One region of the Clostridium sp. JNZ X4-2 genome, then DNA from elsewhere that is predicted to be linked to it. Evidence: riboswitches for the same ligand, from Rfam matches in the RefSeq annotation. Region 1 holds a riboswitch; each other region holds the start of a gene.

The links. A riboswitch is a leader RNA that binds a small molecule or an ion and turns the genes downstream of it on or off. The one in region 1 is predicted to bind cobalamin.
Region 2: it holds a riboswitch for cobalamin, as region 1 does, so the genes downstream of both, ACYUJ6_RS04470 (amidase domain-containing protein) here and ACYUJ6_RS15170 (cell wall-binding repeat-containing protein) in region 1, are expected to answer to the same signal.
Region 3: it holds a riboswitch for cobalamin, as region 1 does, so the genes downstream of both, ACYUJ6_RS11730 (hypothetical protein) here and ACYUJ6_RS15170 (cell wall-binding repeat-containing protein) in region 1, are expected to answer to the same signal.

The regions. Positions count from the first base shown of each region.
Region 1 is NZ_CM142685.1:3,148,688-3,154,395, forward strand. Features, by position in the region: gene ACYUJ6_RS15165 (Ig-like domain-containing protein) at 64-1,635, opposite strand; gene ACYUJ6_RS15170 (cell wall-binding repeat-containing protein) at 1,659-3,419, opposite strand; cobalamin riboswitch at 3,561-3,744, opposite strand; gene ACYUJ6_RS15175 (ABC transporter permease) at 3,879-4,811, opposite strand; gene ACYUJ6_RS15180 (ABC transporter permease) at 4,816-5,708, opposite strand, start outside.
Region 2 is NZ_CM142685.1:946,158-951,865, forward strand. Features, by position in the region: gene trpB (tryptophan synthase subunit beta) at 1-239, shown strand, start outside; gene trpA (tryptophan synthase subunit alpha) at 239-1,033, shown strand; gene ACYUJ6_RS04455 (GNAT family N-acetyltransferase) at 1,204-1,674, opposite strand; gene ACYUJ6_RS04460 (TIGR04540 family protein) at 1,852-2,118, shown strand; gene ACYUJ6_RS04465 (hypothetical protein) at 2,191-2,370, shown strand; cobalamin riboswitch at 2,954-3,137, shown strand; gene ACYUJ6_RS04470 (amidase domain-containing protein) at 3,631-4,476, shown strand; gene ACYUJ6_RS04475 (hypothetical protein) at 4,677-5,003, shown strand; gene ACYUJ6_RS04480 (hypothetical protein) at 5,166-5,492, shown strand.
Region 3 is NZ_CM142685.1:2,443,758-2,449,465, forward strand. Features, by position in the region: gene rpsA (30S ribosomal protein S1) at 1-184, opposite strand, end outside; gene ACYUJ6_RS11720 (P1 family peptidase) at 304-1,275, opposite strand; gene ACYUJ6_RS11725 (ECF transporter S component) at 1,335-1,925, opposite strand; gene ACYUJ6_RS11730 (hypothetical protein) at 2,072-3,589, opposite strand; cobalamin riboswitch at 3,852-4,027, opposite strand; gene ACYUJ6_RS11735 (alpha/beta-type small acid-soluble spore protein) at 4,107-4,304, opposite strand; gene ACYUJ6_RS11740 (energy-coupling factor ABC transporter ATP-binding protein) at 4,482-5,315, opposite strand; gene cbiQ (cobalt ECF transporter T component CbiQ) at 5,330-5,708, opposite strand, start outside.

The DNA of each region.
Region 1 (5,708 bases):
CCTTTAAGCTGTTTAAAGAATGGCTGTAATCCAGCAGCCATTCTTTAAGTATTCCCCAAAATATCAGTTTATAGGTATTTCTATAGTATCAGAAAGTGGATTATCCTTGTCATCCAAAACAAAGGCTTTTAATGTATATTTTCCCGTAGATGGAATCTGCATAGATGCATCTATTGTAGATGATTCAGCATCTTTTATAGACTGACTTACACTCACATGATTGATAAATTTACCTTTATTATTATCATCATACAGAGCTACCATCAGTGTAACCGGCTGATCCTGAGAAGATACATTTTCAGCTTTTATTTTTATGTCTGCATCATTTCCCAAAGAAAAGCTGGTGTTTTCAGTTAAATTTTCTATGTGAACTATTTCCTTGACTACAGTAATTTCACATGTATCTTCTACGCCGGAATTATCTGTAGCAGCAGCTGTTATAGTGGCCTGTCCTTCTCCAACTGCAGTAACCTTACCATTAGAATCAACTGTAGCTACATTATTATCAGAACTGCTCCATGAAATTTTATCATCACCAGGTAATGAAGATGCTGTAAGCTGTACACTTCCACCCTTTACTAATTTATCTTCACTTTCATTTAAAGTTATGCTAGTTGCAGGAACATAAAATCCCTTGTATACAGATCCTTTTCCTTCAGTTAAAAGTTTATAGGATACTAATGCTTCCAGTCCCTGGTTTGTGGCATATACATTTACACTATTACTATCTGTATAGCCAAATCCTGATTTATCGCTAACGGCATATCTTAAAAGAGCATCTATAGGATTCTCATTTTTTATAAACCTGCTATCTGTAGTAGGATTTATTCCATTGTCACAAAGACCAATTATGACCATTTCTGTGCTATTGGAGTTTTCCCCGCCATAACAAGATGTAAATCCCCCGTCTTCATTTTGTTCATCGGAAAGTTTCTGTACTGCACTGTCTACTGCAGATTTCACTTCACTATTCTTATAATAATAAGGTGCAAGAGCTGAAAGTGCCACAGCTGTGGTATCTGGATCCATAACATATTTTTCTTCTGCACCTGGAGTCCACTGGTTAACATTAGAGTACCAGGCACCATTTTGCCTGCTGGAATCACTCAATATAGCATCAATTAGTTTTTCTCTCGTCCAAACAGCATTTTGAGGTACATAAAAATTTGCCGCGTCTAAAGCTAAAAGAGCATATAAATAAATATTCATTCCTCCATTTTTCATAGTCTGCTCATCACAGTTATATATATTTTCTACAAGATTTACGCCCTCAAAATTGGTAGGATCTTTCCCTTCTGCCAATAATCCAAGTACGCCTTTTTCATATGTTCCAATCGTTGGAGTTTTCAAGGCTTCTTTAAGATTATCTACATAATTCGATACTGTATCTTTGTCAGCCTTGTACAGTGCCAGATTTGCAATTGCCCTGTCCACAGCTATCCAGCCATTGTTATTTTCATCATTCACCGTAGCACTTATATTATCTATAAGTTCATTTACAGAATCCATATAATCTGTCTGTCCGGTAGTTTGTCCCTCATCTGCAAATACAGTACTTGTAGTACTTCCTGCAACACCTATTACCATAAATGCAGATACTATAAAAGATAGAAATTTTCTATTAAAATTTTTCATCACATTCACCCCTTATACCAAAATCAAGATACACTAAATGTTTCTATATCAATCTTATTATCCATGCTGGAAGATGCCTTTATAGTTCCTGTATAATTACCAGGATCTAAAGTAGTATCTATATCCATCTTCCCACCTGAAGATTCATTTATATATTTTAAGTTACCTTTATCATCATAAAGCCTGATGATTATACAATCGCTTAAATACCTGCTATTAGCCTGTATATTTATAGTTCCATCCACTTTTTCCGTGATCACAAGATTAAGCCCCTCAGCTCCATTCAGCGTTGTCAACTGGGTATCCTGTTTAGGAGGATTATTATTTCCACCAGAGCCACCGGACCCTCCTCCAGTTCCGCCAGGATTTTCATAAGTCCAATTATGATAATCAAACCTTATGACATCTCCAGATTGTGGCTTTATAGACTGGGAACCTACAGTGGCAAAGCCTTCATTTACATATATAAACCAGCTGGTACCATGGGACAAATCGGGAGCAGACTTATTCACATAGCTCTGTCCATTTACAGAAATAGAATTTATATATCCACTTTTCACTTCTACACTGTCCACCATAGATTTTAAATAATCAAAAGCAGTTTTACTGCCATCTATATTTAACACCTGCTTTTTTAAAACAGTTTCATTATTATCCTTAGTAATTTCCAACGTAAAGGTTCCTGAATTTCCGCCTCCCCCTGTACCGGGTTTGGTATCATCTCCTATGCCTCCGCTGGTAGCCTCACCGTTAAAATAATGAACCAGATCATCCACGATTACAGCCGGTACCACCAGCGCACCTCCCAATGCTGTAAGCATGGTTTTGCTGGACATATTTGATTTCAGGAAATCTGCGGTTTTTGTACTCAGGGTTTTGTAAACCAAAACCATAGGTGCAGATTTTGTGGACGCAAGAGCCGATCCGGAAAGGGCGTCTGCAAACTCATCCCCATTGGGGCCGTCTCCACTGGCTATGTACACATTGTCAAAATTAAGGTCGTCTTTGAAATTTTCAAGTACAGCCAAATTTGTATCAAACCTGGTGGTACCTCCAAGTCTTATGGCATTTGGAAGAGATGATTCCAGACTGCCGGCTATAACCGCTGTACCGCCTACTATGTAAGTTTTTGCTATATCCCGGTTTTTCAAGTAATTTTTCACTATCTGGGGAAGTTCATTACTTTGAGACAGTAATATGGGCATTCCCTTTTTTGCAGCTATGGATGCTATTGAAAGACTGTCCGCATAACCACTTCCGGATGTCACTACAATATTATCAGCATCTCCCAGTTCTTCGGCTATTTTTACAGAAGTTTCATATCTGTCTGCTCCGCCAAGTCTTTTCACACTGCTGACACCAATGTTTTTCAACTGTGACTCCACATTGTCAGAAAGGGAACTTGTCCCTCCAACCACAAATACCTTGTCCACCTTAAGCCTTTTGAGTTCACTTATAGTTTCATCACTCAGTGAATCCTGCCTGGAAAGTATTATAGGCGCATTGTATTTTTTTGCAAGAGGTGCTGCACAAAGGGCATCTGCATAGCCATAACCCTGGGCTATAACCGCAGTATTTGCACCATATTTCCACCCATCCTGACTTATTTTTAAAGATGTTTCAATTCTGTCATTTCCTGAAAGTCTGTTTTCATTTGCAGTGGTAGTCATGCCGCCGGTACTGTTTGAATCCGCAAATACATTTCCAGCGGAACTGGATAAAGCAATGCCAATTACAAACAAAAACATGACAATTCTGCTTATGATTTTCTTCATATGTTGCATATCATAATTCCTCCTTATGATCAATAATAAAGAGACCTCCAAGGGTCTCCATTATTTACATTCCAGCATAAATGTTCACATATATCTTACCAATAAAGCACATAACTTTAATAAAATATATAATATCTTTCCCTCCGAAAGAATTAACAAAAATGTCAGGCAGGCTTCCTGGCTCAGATTCATCCTACTCCCTTATCTTCCCAGATACATTACCAGTGATATAAACAAGGTTTCATCCTCCATACAGTAGCGGCGGGGCTGCAGTACTTCTTCAACTTTTCCTTTTAACTGTTAAAACAACAGCACCTAACAACAAATATTAAATTTTTACAAACAATTTATTACCTTATTGTTAAGTATATGATATAAATTTTATCCAGTCAATACATATTAAACAGGATACCGAGTAAAAACACTATGGTAAGTTTACCCAATGAATAAACTGCCACGCCCTTATAATTATCTTTCCTCCCTGGAATATGGCATTCCAAGTGCCTGAGGCATGACGGAACGTCTTGTTCTTGTTTCTCTGGTAGTAAAAATAAGGACTGCAAAAGTCAAAATATAAGGAAGCATCTGAAGTATATATACAGGAACAGCAAAGCCGAAAGCTTGAAGATGAAGTCCAAGGGAATTTATAATTCCAAAAATATATGCTCCTATCATACCCCGAATGGGATTCCACATTGCAAATATTACAAGAGCTACTGCAATCCATCCCCTGCCTGCGGTCATATTTTCACTCCAGGAAGGAGAATATGCAAGTGATATATATGCTCCTGCAGCTCCCGACAACATGCCTCCTAAAATTACACATGTATATCTTACAAGAAAAATATTTATGCCGGCTGCATCTGCGGCAGATGGATTTTCACCAACAGTTCTCACTATAAGTCCTGCTTTCGTCTTATACAGTACAAACCACATTACAAAAACCAGTATAAAACTCAGATATACCAGGGCATCATTTTTAAAAAAAATTTTTCCTATTACAGGTGTTTCATTTAAAAATGGTATACTTATTTCCTTAAATGACACAGAGGGAAGCACCCCAATATAAGATTTCCCCAAATATGCACTAAGCCCTGTACCAAATATAGTAAGAGCCACACCGCTTGCCACCTGATTGGCCTTCAATTTTATGGTAAGGATACCATGAAAAAATGCCAGGATTGCACCAGCACTGCAGCCTGCCATAAAACCCATCCACTTATTTTGAGTATGAATACTCACTGCAAATCCCACTACAGCTCCTACAAGCATCATACCTTCCACTCCCAGATTCATAATTCCCGACTTTTCAGATAGGATTTCACCAAGGCATGCATATAACAGCGGGGTTCCTGCAACAATGCCCGCCGCAATCACTGAAATCATAAAGGTACTGTTCATATGATCACTCTCCCCTCCTCACCAGTTTATACTTAAGCAATATTTCACTGCCAAGTACAAAAAGCAGTATAGAACCCTGAAACATCAAAACTGTGCTCAGCGAAAAACCCGATGTCTGCAGATTATATCCTCCTACAAAAAGTCCCCCCATAAAAAATGAAACAATTATTATACAAAATGGATTCAGCCTTGCCAAAAGGGCTATTATAATGGCCGTATATCCATATCCTGGAGATATATCCTGCTGAAGCCTGTGAATTACGCCTGATATCTCTACCATACCAGCTATTCCGGCTATTCCACCGCTTATAAACATGACAATCAGTATATTCTTTATATAATTCATGCCTGCATAAATCGCCGTATTTTTATTATTTCCGCTGACTTTTATTTCATATCCCCATTTGGAATACTTGAGAATCAAAAACATCAGCATTGCAATTATAAATGCAATAAAAAGCCCTGCATTTATATCTGTATTTCCAAAAGAGGGCAAAGTGGCATTTTGTGAAAAAGTTGCAGTTACAGGAAAATTTTTACCTTCAGGATCCTTCCAGGGGCCAAATACCAGATACTGAACCCACAAAATAGCTATATAATTTAAAAGAAGTGTGCTTATAGTTTCATTTATATTTAAAAATGCTTTTGGAACTGCCGCTATCAGAGCCCATATTCCCCCTGATATAAAACCACATACAAACATAAGCATTAAAAGTTCTCCAATGGGAAGTTCCGGAAACTTAAGCGCAGCCCAGGAAGCCCCAAAAGCTCCCATAAAAAATTGACCTTCTCCTCCTATATTCCAGAGCTTCATGCGAAATGCCAGTGAAACTCCAAGGGAAGTGAGCATAAGCGGAATGGACTTTGCCACAGTTTCAGAAATACCATATAAGGATC
Region 2 (5,708 bases), 1.4 Mb from region 1:
ACAATGATGTAAAAAGAGCCACTTATGAATCTGCTACAGATAAAGAGGCAGTGGAGGCATTTATCTATTTGTCAAAGCTGGAGGGAATAATTCCAGCTCTCGAAAGTGCCCATGCAGTGGCCTATACCAGGAAATTGGCTCCAAAACTGGACAAAGACAAAATAATCATCGTAAATTTGTCAGGAAGAGGAGACAAGGATATAAATACTATAGCAGCTATAATGGGGGTGGAATTATAATGAACAGGATAGATTTGAAATTTGAACAATTAAAGGAAAAAGGGGAAAAGGCATTGATACCTTTTATAACAGCAGGTGATCCGGACTTGGAAACTACCGTAGAAATTGTACTTGCCATGGAAAAGGCAGGGGCGGATATAATAGAACTTGGAGTGCCTTACTCGGATCCGCTGGCAGATGGTGTTACTATACAGGAATCTTCAAACAGGGCACTTAAAAATGGAGTCAAGATATTTAAAATAATGAATACAGTAGAAAAAATAAGGAAAAAGACACAGGTACCATTGGTATATCTTGTCTATTATAGTTCCATATTCAAATATGGAATGGAGAAGTTTATAAAAGAATGCAGCAGCTGTGGTATAGACGGCCTTATAATACCGGATCTTCCCATAGAGGAGAGAAAAGACATTATAATAATTGGGAAGAAATATGGAGTGTATCTTATTCCACTGGTAGCGCCTACATCAAAGGAAAGAATAGAAAAAATAGTAAGGGGAGGAAGAGGGTTTGTATACTGCGTTTCCGTAAACGGAGTTACAGGTGCAAGGAATGCTATAAATACTGATATAAAAGAATACATGAAAATTGTTTCAAGCTATACTGATATACCCAAGGCACTTGGATTTGGAATATCCTCAGCAGCTATGGCAGCAAAATTCAAACCATATTGTGAAGGGATAATTGTAGGCAGTGCATTGATTGACAGGATAGCAGAAGGCAAAAACAAAGAGGATATACTGGATAGTGTGAAAGCATTTATTGGAGAATTAAAAAATGGCTTGAAACAGTGATTTGATTCGGTGGCTGAAGGAATCTCCCGAATAAAAAGACTTCCTATGATTTTTATTTTACCATAGGAAGCCTTATGTTTTTATAACTGTAAATGAAAAAAACAGATATTAATTCTTCAATATGCTTTAACACTGCTTTAGAGAAGTATAAGAAAAATCCAATATAGTTTCTATAATATAATAGATGCGCAAATTTTTTTATCCTTTGCTAATTTTATTTTTGCATCATATTTTTGCCAAATTTTTTTAGAAGCTAAATTATCTTTTATGATTCTAGCATTTAAATATCTTATTCCCTTTTTTTTAGCGTAGCACAATATTTGTGAAAAAGCTTGACTTGTATATCCTTTTCCCCAATATTCACTTCCAATCCAATAACCAACTTGTGCTTTTTTTTCTTCTGCAATTTGATAGCTTAATGATATCATACCAATTGCATTATCATTTAAAGTAATAGCAAATATTTCTGAGTTTGTGTCTTCAATCCATTTATTATTATGTTCGACAAATTCATCTTTTGATATTATATATTTTTTTGAGCCTAACTTATCTCGTAATATATCATCAGTATTTAATATTTCTATAAGTTGAATTGCATATTTATTGTTAATTTTTTCAATCATTATATTTTTACATTTCACCTCTTTCTCTCTTTTATATGGCCAATACATAAACTATACGGAGAACTGAGCTTTTCTCGAAAAAGTGGACACTCCAAAGTTAGGGATTCTTTCAATATCGCATAATTACTATTGCTATTATTTTTCACAAAATCAACTATGATGTCATTAAAATCTTAAATTCTTTTCTGAGCTGGGATGGTATATTATAATCAATTGCCTGATTTCTTCTCTGGCTATTGGTCAAGAAGCTTAAAAGAAGATGAAGCAAAAGGCTATATTATTTATTGGTCAAGATATGAAGAAATTAAGCTATTTAAGGGAGATAAGTTCAAATCTACTGTAACAAAGATAATAGGAAAAAAGCGTACAGATCTTGTAAAAAGATGGCTTCAAGGTACTCAAATTTTATATAATTATGCTTTAATATGGTATAATATTTACGAGAAAATAAAAGATTTTTAGTTAGCCACCTTCCAGGTTTTATTTCTCACAAAGGAGTCATTGCGGTTAATTGACAGCAGGGGAGGTGGCAATATGAGTGATACTGTGATTATAGTAATATCTATATGTATTACATCATTATGCTTAACAGCTATGGTGATTGTAGGAACATATTTAAAAGATAGGTTAGTAATCAAGGGTAAATCTTCAATTGGTAAGTTAACTCAAAATGAAATTTCTATAACTGCCGAAGATAAAAACTCAAAAAATTAAAATGCACCCAGTCCGATAAGTGCATTTTTTAACTAAAATTTAAAAAACTATAAAAAACCGCAATGGCTTCTTTTAACTATATTATAGCACATTTTTAAAAAAATAAACTCAATTTTAAAATAAATTATCGTAGAGTATGATAATTTATTTTTTTATTTAGAACTTTTTTAACTTAATAATTGGCATTAAGTGTAACCTTTTATATATTAAAAGTGTCTAATTAATGTATGATAAATTGTTTTGAGATTCTATAGATATTGATGTCAAAGAATCATTTAAAAAGCAGTTTACTAAATTTGTTGACCATCTATATGCTGAATTTTATATATCTTTAAGTATAAAGAGAATACAGGAAACTAAAGATATTTTTGATGAGTATTAGAGTAACATGGCAGTATATAGATAATGAAATATTATCTATATTTTTTATAATTTTATCTATTAATGTATTGATCTTAATTGGTAAATAATATAACATATATATTATAAAGGGAAATAGATAGACATATTGTTATTTATTCTTATATAATACTAAATTGTATTTTTTTATAAAACTTAGTATTATAGTATATTAATATAATATCATAGTAATTTAGTATTAGGTGCTACAATTTATTTTAGTAGTTAAAAGGGAAAATGAGAAACATTGCAGCCCCACCGTTACTGTATGGAGGATGAAACCCCATTGGTCACTGGTATTTTTACCGGGAAGACCGGGAAGTAAAATGAATCCAAGCCAGGAAACCTGCCTGATATTTTATAATTCTTTCGGGGGAAAGATAGTAATTAATTTTAATATTTCTTTATTCTGTAATAATTTATATGTTAAAACCAGGATCCTCGAAGTGAGGATCTTTTTGTTTTAAAATTTTACATTGGAAAGTGGATTGAAACAGAATATATTATTTTTAATTTAAGGGGGATAAAAATGATAAGAAAAAAATATCAACACTTGTTTTATGCATTTCATTAGTAGGGGCTAGTTTATCTTTTGGTCCTACAGCTTCTGCAAGTCCCGTAAATTCAAATGCGGCAAATGCTCAAGATGCTAGTTTAACTCAAGTTGACAAATCTGCAATCAGCAGCTCTATTAATGAAGTATTATCTTTAAGTTCTGATGTCTTAAAAAATGGTAAAGCTAAAGATTATAGTAATATTGTCAAAGACCCGGAGTTATTAGAACTGCTTAATAAACAAAGTAAATTTGATGTAGAATGGTTTAAAAAATTTGACGGTAAAATTGATAACTATAAGTCTAATGTGACTATAACTAGAGTAGCTCAAACGGCCATTGATACTTATGCAGTAGATGTACTTTATGATGTGGAATTCAAGTTGTATGGAGCAGAAAAAGTATCAAAATCAAAGGGTGAAAAGTATAGATTTGAAGTTAAATATGAAGATGGCAAATATTATATAACCAAAAAATTAGATCTGGATGAAGATACTGATGTATCTGTGAAACAACAATTAAATGATAAAGAGTCATTAAAGTCAGAAGACACTTATTTTCCTTATTATGATAGTGCAATTGATTCAAAAATAAAAGTCATAGATGATAAGTCAAATAATATTGACAAATATTACGAATACTTTACCCAAATTAATTCTAAAGATGATAATTCTAATATTCGTTTAAACAGTTATCCTGGTTATAATGCTGGCAGTGCCGTATCTTATGCAGAGAGGTATGCATTATCACCAAACTATTCTCAGTATCCAGGTTCTCAATATTATGTTGACAAGATTGAAGATTGTACGGATTTTGTATCTCAATGTGCTTACGCAGGTGGAGTCCCAGCCAGTAGTTATTGGTATGCATATTCAGCACCGTGGATTAATGTAGTTGCTTTTCGTGATTATATGGTTTCAAATGGATACACTTCTGAAAGCTCTTGGACTGATGGAGCGAGAGTTGGTGATATTGTTCAGTTTTATAATCCCGGTATAGGTGAGTGGTCACATTCGGTAATCTTAACTGGCAATTTACAGGGAGTGAAATGGTTTTTCTGTGGACATTCTAAACAAAGATTAGATTATCCTCTGTATGATGCCTATGCGGAAGGTGACTATACCAATATGAGAACTCTAAAATTTTGGCATTAGTTAAATATATTTAATTAAAAAGCAATGTAATAAAGAAAAGATAAAGTTTGATTTTTATATTTAACTTATTACACTGCTTTTTGTTTTGGTATAGATCCAGTTTTAAAATATTATATGATCGTCAATGTATAATTTTAAATTGTAATTTACAATAAATTAATTACATAAATTGAATTTAAGGTTGTTGGAGGAGAAAGAAAATGAGATTTTCAAGAAAGGTTATCATAATTCTGCTGTTTTTTTTAATAATTACTGCAGGATTTATTATAAGCCATGCTACACCGTCGATATCCATTAGGACACATATATTTGCAAGTGGATATCCAGTTGGAGCATTTAAAGTAACTTTACATGTTCATAAAGGTCTATATAACGCGGATAAAAATGCCCTTCATAAAGAAAATGCTATGATTTACTATATTCAAGGTTATAATTTATATGATAGGGCAACAAAAAATCCAATAGGTAATTATAAAGTCAAAAAAATAGGACCTTTATATTTTACTGAAAACTATGGGGAAGGTTAATCATAAAGAAAAATTTTTATATTTAACTTATTACACTGCTTTTTGTTTTGGTATAGATCCAGTTTTAAAATATTATATGATCGTCAATGTATAATTTTAAATTGTAATTTACAATAAATTAATTACATAAATTGAATTTAAGGTTGTTGGAGGAGAAAGAAAATGAGATTTTCAAGGAAGGTTATCATAATTCTGCTGTCTTTTTTAATAATTGCTGCAGGATTTATTATAAGCCATGCTACACCGTCGATATCCATTAGGACACATATATTTGCAAGCGGATATCCAGTGGGAGCATTTAAAGGAACTGTGAAGGTTAATAAAGGTCAATATAATATGGATAAGAGCATTCTTGATAAAGAAAATGCTATGATTTACACTATTGTTGGTTACAATTTATATGATAGGGCAACAGGAAATGTAATAACTAATTATAAAGTTAAAAAAATAGGACCTTTGTATTTTACTAAAGACTACGGTGAATGCTGATTGTAAATAAAAAATTTTTATATCATATAATAATTCAACAAGTATAGTTTAGATATTTCTTGGAGTGTAAACGTTAAGTAAAAAAGTGGTTGGAAAATACTCAAAAAGTATGGCATAATATTCTGAAATAAATTTTAAAGCTTTTCAAGGTAATTTTATGAGGAGATTTTAACCCGGAACAAGATTATCCTCTGTATGCAAGTGACTATTTCACTT
Region 3 (5,708 bases), 700 kb from region 1:
TTTTGCATACTTCACTTTTAGGCAATACTCCATCCACCATATAACCTATATTTACCATAGCCTCTTTATCAGTTATTGAAATAACCTTTCCTTTTACTATTTCTCCATTTTTTACATTCTCCATAGTTGAATCAATTTGATCTATAATTTCATTCATTGAACTTACTTCCTTATCATATGACATTAAGATATCTCTCCTTTTATATTTATAATTGCAATTTCAGCAGTCAACAGTTATATTTTATCACAAATTCCAGCCATAAAGTCAAACTTTAACTCTAACTTTCAATAATTATCAAGTAATTATCTGGTATGCTGGATATCTCCATAGCTTTTGTAGCCTAGAATTGAGTCTGCACTTTTTACAGCTCTTACAACGGCTTTTTCTATAACTTCAGCTGCCAAGAATCCTACAACGCTCAAATCTGCCTGAACTTTTGCCGTACCCATGGAAAATATGGTATCCCCGTCAAACATGGAGTGTGCTGGTCTCATGGCTCTTCCATAACCATTATGTGCCATAGATGCAATTTTACTCATTTCAGATTTTGTAAATTTACCATTAGTAACTACAATTCCAATAGTGGTATTCCCGGTAAATAAATTTTTTTTATTGGAATATCTTGAAATCATTATACTCTCAGTACCTGCAAAAGATCTTTTATCTTCCCTTAAAACACCTGCTATTATATTTCCGCTGCTGCTGTCTATTACATCCCCAAGACAATTCACTGCAACTACCGCTCCCACTTTAAGCTCACCTGACTGAAGAGCAAAAGAACCAAGTCCTCCTTTCATTGCATACCTGCTTCCTAGTATTTTCCCAACAGTTGCTCCTGCTCCTGCTCCTATGTTGCCATTTTCACATAAATTCAACTTGGAATTTATACAAGCTTCATATCCCATGGACTTATCCGGTCTTATTTTATAATCACCTATGTTGAGATCAAACAAAACCGCCCCGCAAACTATAGGCACTTTTGTAACGGTTACATCAAAGCCAATATTTCTTTCTTCTAAGTACTGCATTACTCCGCCTGCTGCATCCAATCCAAAAGCACTTCCTCCTGCAAGAACTACTGCATGAATTCTATCCACTAAATTAACTGGATTTAATAGATCCGTTTCACGGGTACCTGGTGATCCTCCTCTCACATCTACTCCAGCAGCTGCCCCATTTTCACATATAACCACAGTACATCCTGTAGGACCTTTTAAATTCTGGGCATTTCCTATTCTTATTCCCTCTATACTATTAAATGAAATTTCCCTCATTTCTACCTCCTATATTATAAAACCCCAAGCTTGCAAAGGCTCAGGGTTAATTGCATAATTTATTTATGTCTCATCTTAGTAATGGCAGTGACAACAGATACCGCAATAATTATAGATAAGATCATTTCAGGCATGCCGTTTGTAAAGGCTACAACTAGTATTCCCTTTTTGGCTGCACTTAAACTTATATTTAGTGCCTTGGAATAAGGACCCAGGTATATAATATATATCATGCCCAGCACACCTACGGTGTTTATCAATGACCCTACGGCGGCAGCTATTCCTACAGATAAAACTTCCCTTTTCATTCTTATGAGCTTAAATACGTAATAACTTCCCACTCCTATAAGTATTCTCGGTAAAACAGATACCAGAGGGTTCATAAAAACAAAAGAAACAGGGGTAGGAGTAGTTATAGATTGAATCACACTAAATACACCAAAGATAAGTCCTACCATAGCACCCACAAGCGGCCCCTCTAAAACAGCCCCTATTATAACAGGTACGTGCATTATAGTGGCTTTCACCGGCGGAATAGGTATAAAACCCAATCCAGTTACACCAAGTACAATAGAAATTGCAGACAGCATGCCAATTATGGCAATCTGTCTAATACTAAGCTTTGACCATGTTTTTAATTGTCTTTCCATAAGTTTTCTCCGTTGTTATTCATTTTGATATAACACGGAACCTCCTTTATAAAATTTAGTTCAGTTTTTTAATAAATACTGACGATTTTATTTTACCACTTTTAATGGAAAGTTCAATAAAGCAGTTAAAAAACATAATCTTTTTTTCAATCTCTATGTATTGGAAATCCCTCTTTAAAATACTCTTCAGGATACAATAAATCTATTGTCTTTCTCCTGCTGCATTTTCCATCTTCCATAAATATATCAGGTATCCCGCTTAAATTTATCCTTATATTTTTTAATGGAAATATATCACATATGTTTTTTATGCACTCAGCCGCAGAATTATTTTTTGTTCCTTTTATATATTCCACTATCTTATGGCCCTTCAGCCAACCTGAACCTCTATACCCTTCATCATAGTTTACTACAGTACATTTCAGCTTATCTCTGTCATTTCCAGATATAGAAGACATGAAAAAGGTTTTAACCATAATATCATCCTGCGGCAAACTATATCCTGCAAAAATTATATGTTTTGCATTTTTCATAAGAAGTCCCATTTCAGTTTTCAATTCTTCTAAAGTTGGTACACTCTTTTCCCTTGAAAGGCTCTGTATTATAAGAGGCATATCATAAGGGTAAGTTATTTGTCCACAATAAGGACACTCTATGGCACCTCTTTTATATGTCTTTTCTTTTTCTGTTGTATACCTCCAGTTTTTTTGCAATGTTTTTAAAATAGATGGCCCAAAAACCTCTGTAGACAGTCTATCCCATCTTTTTGCAAAACTAATTATGGATTTGCCGCATTCAGGGCAGACCCTGGAACCAAACATACCATGGGGAAACAGTATTTTTCCTATCCTCATTATCCTAGAAGGGTAATTATAATCATTTATACTTTTACACTGGGGTTCATCCGTTACATACCATATGCCGGATTCATCCTCATTCAATTGGGCAGAAGATATCTGAGTTCCAAAATCATCATATAACTGCAATTTTAAGCCATCTTTTAGTCTGACAGGCCTTTCATTTTTCTCCTTATGGGCATTGAATAAGTTCCAGAGTATTATGGGATCCCAATTAAAAGATATTATGGCATAGGAATAAAGATAAAATCGTCTTGTATCCCTTCTATAACCTCTGTTTTCAAATGCCTGCGCCTCTTCTATCATAAGATCTACAAGTATTTTTGCAAATTGATAATAAGGTTCCATTTTTTCTCTGTCTGCATATCCCTGGGTACCTTGTATACTAAATCTCTCCAACTCTTCAATAATCAAAATGAGACATCTTTTGGCCGCCTGAACTCTTTCCACCCTTAAAAACTGTGTTTTCCCATGAGAAAAAGCATTAAATCCCATATTATTGTCAATAAGTTGATCAAGCATAGTAAAAAGTTCGTGCATGTTAAACTTGGCGTTGGTACTTATTATAGCCTCTAGAGCTTTTAAATCGTATATCTTAGACATCTTAGAGTCTTTAATTAAATCTTCCGTAATTAATTTTTCAAAAGCATCAGCCAGTTTTTTATCTTTTCCCTTCAAAAAGGAAAAATCCCTTTTACTTATTTTTAAAATAAGCTGCATCAACTCATTAGTTGCATGAAGCCCTAAGCTTTTAGTAGCACCGGCTCCCCAAAGTATAATCGTTTCAGGCCAATATTTTTCAGACATGATGTATCCTTCCTTTTAAGTTTATTCCAATCAATAGCTATTTTAAAATATTATAACCTAATATAGGCTCTTTAAAACACAAAAATGCACTTATTCATCCATAATAAGTGCATTATTAAAGGGATTAGATATGTTTAAGTTAACACCAAACACATATATATAAAAAGGGACTTCTTTTAGAAGTCCCTGATTATCATATTACAAAACTACACTATTAAAAATAGTATCAGCATTACAATTGATAAATCCTTCCCTCCGAAAGATTTCTATGCAAGTATAGGCAGGTTTCCTGACTATCGGCTCATCCTCTTTTTCCCTTCCCAGAAACACTCCAGTGGAAATTTAAAATTGTCACCTGATACAGTAGCGGGGGCTGTAATGGTATTTCACCATATTCCCTTTTAATTATAATATAAACCGTATACTTTATTATTTAATTATGAGTTAATTATATTCTTATTGTCTATATTAGTCAAGTAACTATTCATACTTTTTTCATTTATTTTAATTAATATGGTTACTTTAATCCCTGCTCATAAGCCTCTATCATCTTTTTTACCATCTGTCCCCCTATTGAGCCTGCTTCCCTTGATGTAATATCACCATTATATCCATCTTTTAGATTCACTCCTACTTCTCTAGCTGCTTCCATCTTAAATCTATTAAGACCTTCCTTTGCCTCTGGAACTAAAGTTCTATTTCCATTACCTGTCATGATGAATTCCTCCTTCACATTCTCATAGATTTTTTTATTGAAGTATTTTATTTAATTGTGTATCTAGAGTTTATGTAATTTAAAGTTTTATAAACTATTAAATTCATGACAGATATGAAAAAATCACTGAAATCTTATTAAAAAATTCCAGTGATTCTACTTTTATATCTTTTCATGTCAATTTCTATTTTGATTTTCTAAAACACTTTTGGCCTGACCAATGGTAAGAGGTAATGTATCTGCATTTATTGCTCCATCTCTATCCAGAATTTCAACCAAATGAGCTACTCTTGGAAGTCTTAAATCAATTTTTCGAATAAACTCTTTTTGATTAAACACTTCCTGAGTTGTGCCTCCCCTTACAATTTTTCCTTTATCCAAAAGATAAACCGTATCAGCTAAAAGAGGAACTGTATCCACATCATGGGTGGCAAAGATCAAAGTAATTCCAAGTTTTTTATTTATTATGTCAAGAAGTTTGATTAACTTATATACTCCCCTGGGATCAAGAGCTGCTGTGGGTTCATCCAGAACCATTACCTTAGGCTTCATGGCAAGGACACTTGCAAGTGCTATTCTTTTTTTTTGCCCTCCACTTAAATTATGGGGACTTTTATCATCATAACCTGTCATTCCAACCACCTTTAATGACCATGCTATTGTATCTTCCAATTCCTGCCCTCTCATACCCATGTTCAAAAGCCCATAGGCAATTTCCTGTCGAACTGTAGAATTAAAAAGCTGATCATCAGAGTCTTGAAATACCATGCCTACCATACGTCTTATTTCAACTAAATTTTTTTTGCATACCTGAAGTCCATTTATTGTAATAGTACCTGATTTAGGCTTTAAGATTCCATTAAACAGATGAAAAAGAGTGGATTTACCTGCACCATTGGGACCAAGTATTGCTACCTTTTCCCCGCTTTTTATTTTCATGTTAACATCTTTAAGTGCCAGGCTTCCATCACCATAAGCATAGCTGACTTTATCCACATCAATAAGTTCCATATATTATTCTCCTTTTAAATCAATATATTTGCAATAATTAAAGCTGCCAATAAAACTGCTCCTAATATTCCAAAGCGAAAATCCTTGGCTGGAATGGAGTATGTGAAAAACTTAGCTTGTTTACTCTCTTCGTTATATCCTCTTGAAAGCATGGCATTGTAAACCCTCACACTGCGATCCAAAGATTCTATTATGACATAAACTGCTATTTTTCCCGCATCTTCAGCACGGCGCATCCAACTGGAATTATCTCCCATACGGCTCAATTGGGCATGTCTCATACTTTTTCCCGTATCCTCAATTATAAATATATATCTGTACATCATATCCGCTAAATCTATTATAATTGATGGTACCTTAAATATTCTCAGGGTTTCAAGTATTTCAATCATG